DNA from 3 places in the Pallidibacillus thermolactis genome. Region 1 is predicted to be linked to each of the others. Evidence: predicted binding sites of a transcription regulator. Region 1 holds the regulator's gene; each other region holds the start of a gene.
What was found. Region 1 encodes LexA, which represses DNA repair genes until DNA is damaged. Its sites were predicted from a motif close to CGAACATATGTTCG; they were not measured.
Positions count from the first base shown of each region.

Region 2: a site for LexA is predicted at 1,291-1,304, ahead of OEV82_RS13360 (Y-family DNA polymerase). Genes of this name have one in related genera too.
Region 3: a site for LexA is predicted at 1,206-1,219, ahead of uvrB (excinuclease ABC subunit UvrB). Genes of this name have one in related genera too.

Region 1 is NZ_JAOUSE010000060.1:7,210-10,503, reverse strand. It holds gene ribE (riboflavin synthase) at 1-127, shown strand, start outside; partial or broken gene ribB (3,4-dihydroxy-2-butanone-4-phosphate synthase) at 168-755, shown strand; gene ribH (6,7-dimethyl-8-ribityllumazine synthase) at 850-1,320, shown strand; gene lexA (transcriptional repressor LexA) at 1,666-2,286, opposite strand; gene OEV82_RS14065 (hypothetical protein) at 2,463-2,642, shown strand; gene OEV82_RS14060 (YneB family resolvase-like protein) at 2,678-3,294, shown strand, end outside.
Region 2 is NZ_JAOUSE010000053.1:7,425-10,718, forward strand. It holds gene hisIE (bifunctional phosphoribosyl-AMP cyclohydrolase/phosphoribosyl-ATP diphosphatase HisIE) at 1-42, shown strand, start outside; gene hisC (histidinol-phosphate transaminase) at 58-1,119, shown strand; gene OEV82_RS13360 (Y-family DNA polymerase) at 1,415-2,674, shown strand; gene OEV82_RS13365 (YolD-like family protein) at 2,743-3,081, shown strand; tRNA gene OEV82_RS13370 (tRNA-Ser) at 3,202-3,290, shown strand.
Region 3 is NZ_JAOUSE010000003.1:57,802-61,095, reverse strand. It holds gene OEV82_RS01985 (MMPL family transporter) at 1-500, shown strand, start outside; gene OEV82_RS01980 (DUF2198 family protein) at 874-1,125, shown strand; gene uvrB (excinuclease ABC subunit UvrB) at 1,317-3,294, shown strand, end outside.

The DNA of each region.
Region 1 (3,294 bases):
AGGAGAAAAGGTTAATTTAGAATTCGATATGATTGCAAAATATTTGCATACTTTTATACAAAATAAAAGAACAACAACCAATTCAAAAGGTATTACAATGGATTTTTTAAAAGAAAATGGATTTTAATCAATACGTTCTTTGTATATTTATCGAGGAGTGAAATCCAATGTTCAATTCGATAGAAGAAGCATTAGAAGATTTAAAACAAGGAAAAATAATTATTGTCGTTGACGATGAAAACCGTGAAAACGAAGGTGATTTTCTAGCTTTAGCAGATTTTGCGACCCCTGAGACGATAAATTTCATGGCAAAAGAAGGAAGAGGATTAATTTGTACGCCGATTACCGAAGAGATCGCTAATCGTTTAAATTTACATCCGATGGTAGAAAATAATACCGACACAAAACAAACGGCTTTTACAGTTTCGATCGACCATAAAGATACAACGACGGGGATTAGTGCGTTTGAACGCTATCATACGATCAAAAAAATCCTTGACCCACAAAGTAAGGCAACCGACTTTAATAGGCCAGGGCATGTGTTCCCTTTAATTGCAAAAAATGGAGGAGTTTTAAATCGTCCTGGTCATACAGAAGCTGCCATTGACTTTGCTAAATTAGTTGGGGCAAACCCGGTCGGTATTATTTGTGAAATAATGAATGATGACGGATCAATGGCACGATTGAATCATCTTATTGAAATGGCAGAACGATTTCAATGTAAATTAGTATCTATTGAACAATTACAACGATACTTATTAAAACAACTAGTTTAGTTGTTTAAAATTTATAAAAATTATTCTTTTTTCATTTATGAATGTTAAGATATTTATAGAAGGAGAGATAGAAGTGAAAAAAGTGTATGAAGGAAATTTGATTGGAACAGGACTTAAATTGGCGATCGTCGTATCGAGGTTTAATGAATTTATCAATGGACGGTTATTAACGGGAGCAGAAGATGCTTTAAAAAGGCATGGTGTGGAAGATGAAAATATAGAAATATACTGGGTACCGGGTGCATTTGAAATTCCACTAACAGCACAAAAATTAGCAGAATCTAAAAAGTTCGATGCTGTCATTACTTTGGGGACCGTTATTAGAGGTGCAACTCCACATTTTGATTATGTTAGTAATGAAGTAGCAAAAGGTGTAGCTAGTGCAAGTATGAAAACAGGTGTCCCGATTATTTTTGGCGTTTTGACAACAGATACTATTGAACAAGCGATTGAACGTGCTGGTACAAAGGCGGGTAATAAAGGATATGATGCAGCTGTAACAGCAATTGAACTTGCAAATTTATATAAAGAGATCGCAAATTAATAGAATATTTTTATATCGTAAGAATTGTTTTTTATATGAATTTAATTGTAAAGGGAGGTCGAGGATAAAACGAGTCGAAAATAAGTTAAAAAAGCCTCTGAACCGAGTATTTGAGGGCAAAACCCGAGTGTAGAACTGTCTTTGAATATGTTTAAAAATAACTTGGTGATAGTGGTTTATTAAAATATTTTAATAGAAATATATATAAGTTCAACGGTAAAAACTATCACTAACACTAATTATTAAGATGGTGCGGATATATTGCAATAAGATAAAAGTATTTAAAAATCCTTAGCTGCGTCGAGCAGTTAAGGACTTTTTAATTACAATGGTTAAATTATATTTTTAATAAATGTGGCGATAAACTCCAATGACCTTTCCTAATATTTTTACATTTTCTACAATAATAGGAGCCATTGTTGAATTTTCTGGTTGTAATCGAATATAATCCTTCTCTTTATAAAACCGTTTCACTGTAGCTTCATAATCTTCAGTCATAGCTACTACGATATCTCCATTTTCGGCATTGTTTTGTTGACGGACAACGACATAGTCCCCATCTAATATACCTGCTTCAATCATACTATCTCCCATTACTTCAAGCATGAATACTTGATCACCGCTAGGTGCTAACTTTTCAGGCAAAGGAAAGTATTCTTCAATATTTTCAACAGCAGTAATCGGTTGTCCAGCGGTTACACGACCTACGATTGGCACTTGGCGAACAGGTACTTCTGGTTCAGTAATTTCTCTTCCATCTAAAACTTCAATTGCCCGAGGTTTCGTTGGGTCTCTACGGATTAGACCTTTACTTTCCAAACGCGCTAAATGACCATGAACAGTAGAACTAGACGATAGACCGACAGCTTCACCAATTTCACGAACAGATGGCGGATAACCTTTTTCACGAACTTCTCTTTTTATAAAATCTAGTATTTCTTGTTGTCGTTTTGATAATTTGGTCATATTTTCCACCTCGCAAACATATTTTTTAATAGTATATCATGACGGACAGATGTTTGACAAACGTAAGTTCGAGAAAAATACGAACAAATTTTCGTGATAAATATTGACACAAATATATGTTCGTATTATAATTTCTTTAACAAAAAACGAACAAATATTCGGTTGGGGTGGTTATCATGATCTTACAAAGACTCTGGAAAAATTATTGTTATGTTATTCTATTAATAATCATATCTATCATTTTTAGTTTCGTTTATGTCTTTACAATGTCTGAGAGTCATATTGAACAGGAAAACCAAGATTTTGAAAACCAACATATTGACTACGCAGTTGAATGGAAAAGTTCAATGAAATAAAATAGAGATAAGATCTTGAAAAAGTAGGTGTTTATTTGCAAGCAATTATATATTGTCGTGTCAGTACGGAAAAAGATACACAAGAGTCTTCATTACAAAGGCAAGAAGAAGAATTAATTTATTTAGCAAATCAACATAATTTCCAAGTCGTTAAAATTGTCAAAGAACAAGCAAGTGGTTATGATTTAGATCGACCAGGAATATTGGAAGTTATGGAACATTTAGAAAATATGGATGACCGCATTTTATTAATTCAAGATGAAACAAGATTAGGAAGAGGGAACGCCAAAATAGCTTTATTACATGTACTAATTAAGTTGGGGGTAAAAATCTATACAATATCAGATAACGGAGAGTTACAAATTTCCGATGCAGATTCAATGGTTTTAAAAATTGTTGCCCTTGTCGAAGAATATCAAAGAAAATTACATAATATAAAAATAAAAAGAGGAATGGAACGAGCTGTTGAAAAAGGTTATCGACCTGAACTGAACTTATCAAATCGAGGAACGAATGCAGGTCGCGAACGGAAAGAAGTTCCAATTGAAGAGATTGTGCGCCTAAGAGATAAAGGGTTAACATTTCACGATATTGCTGCTACATTACGTGGGTTCGGTTATCACGTATCAAAGGCGACAGTTCACCGCAGATA
Region 2 (3,294 bases), on a different contig from region 1:
CGAAAACAAACCGGAAAAGATGGAAAAGCGTTAAATATGTAATGGGGGGAGTGGAATATGAGTAAATATTGGAGTCATATAACAAAGCGAATCGAACCATATGTCCCCGGGGAACAACCAAGATCTACTTCCGTTATTAAGTTAAATACGAATGAAAATCCATATCCCCCGTCTCCAAAGGTACTAGACGCAATTAGACAGCATATAAATGAAGATTTAAAATTGTATCCGAGTCCGACGGCAGATGATCTAAAACAGGCAATAGCGAAATATTTCAATGTCAATGAAAAGCAAGTATTTGTAGGCAATGGTTCTGATGAAGTATTAGCTTTTTCTTTCTTAGCCTTTTTCAATCCGGGTCGAGACATTTTGTTTCCAGATATTACATATAGCTTTTATCCTGTTTATGCCAATTTATATGGTTTAAATTATCGGGAAATATCACTAACAGAGGATTTTACGATACCAGTAGAACAATTCTATGATGCACCTGGTGGAGTTATTTTTCCGAATCCGAATGCACCAACCGGTATTGCTTTAACATTAGAGAGCATTGAACGAATTTTAAAACATAATCGTGAAAAGGTCGTTATTGTTGACGAGGCTTATATTGATTTTGGTGGAGACACAGCTGTATCCCTTATTCCTAAGTATGAAAATTTACTGATCATTCAAACTTTATCAAAGTCCCGTTCTCTAGCAGGAATGCGAATTGGTTTTGCTCTCGGTAATGAACAGTTAATTGAAGGATTAGAACGGATTAAAAATTCCTTTAATTCTTATACATTGGATCGTCTCTCTTTAGCAGCTGGTAAAGTCGCTATTGAAGATGTCGACTATTTTAACGAAACTCGTGAAAAAATTATGGCAACAAGGGAACGCGTTGCTAAAGAATTAAAAAACTTATCTTTCCACGTTTTAGATTCAAAGGCGAATTTTTTATTTATTCGTCATGACACAGTTCCATCTAAACATATTTATGAAAAATTAAAGGAGCAAGGCATTTACGTCCGGTATTTTAAAAAAATGCGGATTGATCAGTTTATTCGGGTTACTATTGGCACCGAAACTGAAATGGACTCTTTCATACAAGCTGTTAAATCTATTGTTCAAAATTAATATTTTTTACTAGAGAATACAAAATGAGACTTTTCTTAGAACTAAGAAAGTCTCATTTTTATTTTTAAAATTAATTTTTCATCTTTTGCTTTTATATGTTCAAAAGTACAACGTTTATAACATAAATAACAAATTCTGATTTTACTTATGGTAAAAAAAGGAAGTTGAATTCGAACGTATATTCGCATAAAATAAAACATATAATTTATACCAAACAAACGTTCTGTTTATGAACAATGTAACGAATTGAATTTGAAACTCCTCTAAAGTCACTGACATGAAAGGAGAGGAAAACATGGTTGATTATGAAAAGTTGCCAAGTAAGCATATTTTATGTATTGATATTAAAAGCTTTTATGCAAGTTGTGCTGCAGTGATGGCTGGCCTTGATCCGTTGGAAAGTTTAGTGGCGGTTATAGGGGATAAAGACAGGGAAGGGAGTATTGTATTAGCCGCTTCCCCACGTTTAAAAAAAGAGTACGGGATTAAAACGGGTTCAAGACTTTTTGAAATTCCAAAGGACCCTCGAATTCATCTGATCGAGCCCAAAATGGCAACTTATTTACGGGTTTCAACAGAAATTACTCGGCTTTTCAACCGTTATGTTCCAAAGGAAGCAATCCATATTTATAGTGTCGATGAAAGTTTTCTTCAAGTGGACGGCACTGATGTTTTATGGGGAGATGTTCTTGAGATTGCAAAAAAAATTAAAGATGAATTGATGCGTGAGTTTCAATTAACATGTGCCATTGGTATTGGTCCGAATATGCTAATGGCAAAGTTAGCCTTAGATCTGGAAGCAAAACATAAAGGGATTGCTCTATGGACTTATGAAGATGTGCCGAAAAAACTGTGGCCTGTTTCACCATTGAGTGAAATGTGGGGAATTGGCCGACGTTTGGAAAAACGCCTAAATAGTATGGGGATTTTTACAGTTGGTCAGCTCGCCCAATCCGATTTAGACAAACTTGAAAAGAAATTTGGTATTATGGGTAACCAATTGTATTACCATGCTTGGGGGGTGGATTTGTCGGAAATTGGTGCACCGATTATGGATGGGCAAATTAGTTTCGGGAAAAGCCAAATATTACTGCGAGATTATAAAAAAGTCACAGAAATCAAAACGGTTATTTTGGAAATGTGTGAAGAAGTGGCAAGGAGAGCACGAAATCATCGGTGTGTCGGACGAACCATTACGCTCACAATAGGTTATAGTCATGAAGAGCTAGGCGGTGGATTTAATCGTGCCAAAACAATCGATATACCGACGAATATAACAATGGATCTTTATCGAATTTGTGTTGAATTGTTTGATCGGTTTTATGATGGTCGAACAGTGCGACAAATCGCGATTTCCCTTTCCAATATTAGTCCTGATGAAAATGTTCAACTCAATCTTTTTGAACCAAACCTATGGAAAAGAAAAAAATTAGGTTATACCGTTGATGGCATTCGAAAACGATTTGGTTCTGATTCAATATTAAGGGCTGTTTCGTATACAGAAGCGGGTACGACAAGACGTAGAGCGCAACTTGTTGGTGGTCATAAAGCATAAAACATAACCGTTTCTTTTTCATTCCTATAACCACTGAAATAAAAGAAATGGGAAAGGAGGATAAGACAATGATTCGTGATCGTGGTCGCATCAAATGGACATCTTTAATGTTGCCGGAACATGTTAAAATGCTACGGGATTGGGCAAATGAAGATATGTGGGAAAAACCAAAAGAAATAGACGAACAAAAATTAGAGGAAATGAACGAAACGATGAAGCGAGCTATCGAATTGAAGCAAAAAGTAGCTGTTTATCACTATAACAATAATGAGTATCATTATGAAGTTGTAACAGGTACCATTCATTCCTATGATCTTATAATAAAAGAGCTGCAGTTGATTGATGAAAAGGGGGAAATTCATGAAATCTCGTTAAAACAAATTAACGATATTGATTTAGTAGATTAATTTTATAAAAAAACAGTACACAAAGAATTTCAGAAAAATAACATTTGTGTACTGTTTAAAAAATAATAGACAAAACGTAAAAACTCTTGTATAATATTACATGTTCTTAAAAGAAGTTATGGAGAAGTACCCAAGTGGTTGTAAGGGGACGCACTCGAAATGCGTTAGGGCGGGTGACCGTCGCGTGGGTTCGAATCCCACCTTCTCCGTTAA
Region 3 (3,294 bases), on a different contig from region 1:
TGTTAATCGGTATTGGTCTTGTGTTGATTATACTGTTCAAATCACTCATAATGCCGCTTTATTTAATTGCATCGTTAGCGATTACGTATTTTACAACAATGGGCTTTACTGAATTTGTTTTCGTAAACTTGTTAGGATATGAAGGATTAAACTGGGCTGTACCATTCTTCTCCTTCGTCATTTTAATGGCACTTGGTGTGGATTACAGTATATTCTTAATGGGAAGATTTAATGAGTATCGTGGTGAATCGGTTGATAAAGCAATGATTGTAGCCATGAGTAAAATGGGTACAGTTATCATCTCAGCTGTTATTATCCTTGGTGGAACCTTTGCAGCGATGATGCCGAGTGGCGTACTATCGTTATTACAAATTGCAACCATTGTGATTACTGGTCTTGTTCTCTATTCCGTCGTTATGTTACCATTGTTTATCCCTGTAATGGTAAAAATCTTTGGAAAAGCCAATTGGTGGCCATTTATCGAACAGAATAAAGAATAGATGATTGCTGAATGTCTGTACCGTATTTTCATCCTAGATTTGCTCTAGTGAAAAAATGAATACGGTCAGACATTTTTTTGTAATTCACAATATTATTCAACTTACCCACATATTGTGAATAACTTAATCCACAAATCCACAATGCAATGTATAAATAATCGTCTTAATTTCCTCTTACAACTTTGAGAATATCCACAAGCATATGATATTCATCCACAAAATTTGTGGAAAAGTAAAGCGTTTTCTTTAAAATATCCCCAATATTATCCATTTACTGATTATTTTTTATTTAAATTTTTCGTATTAGTAAGCATGAATAAATACAAATGTGGATAAAATGTGATAAAATATTTATAATATTAATTCAATTGAGGTGATTCAATTGATAACGAAAGTGGTTGCTGCGCTCATCTTACCAGGATTATTAGTGATATTGTTTTCAAGGGTTACATATAACTATATAGTAGGACTTCTTTTAACGTTAGCATTAATTATTGCTTCGGCTTATAAAGGTTATACAGAAGGTTTGTTTGTTGTAATTGCCGATGCGGCATCGTTAACGATCGGTTTATGGTATTCAAAACAGATGATTGAAAAATATCATTTTGAGAACAAAAGTGCTTAGATTGTAAACGCCTAACGATTACCAAAGGGCGTTTTTTGTTTTGGTGAAATCTATTTTCTAGTTATTTTGTCTTATAAAATCGAATGTTCGTTCGCATAATAGTAGTATTTTTAAATATAGTTTGTTACAATATAACCATCGAATAGCTGTGTCGGTAAAATTTGAAAATGAGGATGATTCGGATGCAAAAGTTGGATAAAAAATTCGAGTTAGTGTCAGACTATACGCCTCAAGGTGATCAGCCTGAAGCAATCAGGCAATTAGTTGAAGGGATTAAAAGCGGAAAAAAACATCAAACATTACTCGGTGCAACAGGTACAGGAAAAACATTTACGATTTCAAATGTTATTAAAGAAGTAAACAAACCGACTTTAGTTATTGCTCACAACAAAACATTAGCAGGTCAACTGTATAGTGAATTTAAGGAATTTTTTCCAAATAATGCTGTCGAGTATTTCGTTTCTTATTACGACTATTATCAACCTGAAGCCTATGTCCCACAAACAGATACATATATTGAAAAAGATGCGAGTATTAATGACGAAATCGATAAATTAAGGCATTCAGCGACATCTGCCTTATTTGAACGAAACGATGTTATTATTATCGCTAGTGTGTCTTGTATTTACGGCTTAGGTTCACCTGAAGAATATCGAGAATTAGTACTTTCTCTCCGTGTAGGGATGGAAATTGATCGCAATGCATTGCTTCGAAAATTAGTTGATATTCAATATGAACGAAACGATATTGACTTTCACCGAGGAACGTTCCGTGTTCGAGGCGATGTTGTGGAAATTTTCCCTGCTTCCCGGGATGAGCATTGTCTACGAGTAGAATTTTTCGGCGATGAAATCGACCGAATTCGTGAAGTGGATGCGTTGACTGGGGAAATTTTAGGAGACCGCGAGCATGTTGCCATTTATCCTGCTTCTCACTATGTAACAAGGGAAGAAATTATGAAAAAGGCGATTGCGAATATTGAACAGGAATTGGAAGAACGTTTACAAGAACTACGTGACGAGGGGAAACTGTTAGAGGCTCAACGTTTGGAACAACGAACAAAGTATGATTTAGAAATGATGAGGGAGATGGGCTTTTGCTCAGGTATTGAAAACTATTCACGTCATTTAGCGTTAAGACCGCCAGGGGCAACACCGTATACATTACTCGATTATTTTCCAGATGATTTTCTCATAGTCGTAGATGAATCTCATGTGACAATACCGCAAATTCGAGGGATGTATAACGGGGATCAAGCCCGGAAAAAAGTGTTAGTAGATCATGGTTTCCGCCTACCATCTGCATTGGATAACCGTCCACTTAAATTTGAAGAGTTTGAAGAGCGGATTAACCAAATTGTATATGTTTCAGCTACACCGGGTCCTTATGAGTTGGAACACTGCCCGACAATGGTTGAACAAATTATTCGTCCTACAGGACTTCTTGACCCAATCATTGACGTGCGTCCTATAAAAGGTCAAATTGATGATTTAATGAACGAAATCCAAGATCGGATTGAAAAAGATGAGCGGGTATTGGTAACGACGTTAACAAAACGGATGGCGGAAGATTTAACAGATTATTTAAAAGACGCCGGAATTAAAGTTCAATATTTGCATTCGGAAATCAAGACGTTAGAACGGATGGAAATCATTCGGGATCTTCGACTTGGTAAGTTCGACGTCCTCGTTGGAATTAATTTACTTCGTGAAGGCCTGGATATTCCAGAAGTTTCACTTGTTGCCATTTTAGATGCCGATAAAGAAGGATTTTTACGATCCGAACGTTCGCTTATTCAAACCATTGGGCGTGCTGCGAGAAATGCGAATGGTCGTGTTATTATGTATGCTGATAATATTACTGATTCGATGGAAAAAGCGATCAGTGAGACAAGACGTCGTAGGGAAATTCAAGTGAAGTATAATGAAGAACACGGCATCACACCGAAGACGATTAAAAAAGCTGTTCATGATGTTATTAAGGCAACCATTGCTGCTGAAGAACAAGAAGAATATACGATTGCTGATAAATATGGCAAGATGTCGAAGAAAGAGCGTGAAAAAGTAATTGCCAAACTGGAACAAGAAATGAAAGAGGCAGCGAAAGCTCTAGACTTTGAAAAGGCTGCAGAATTACGGGATATTGTGTTTGAGCTTAAGGCAGAAGAAG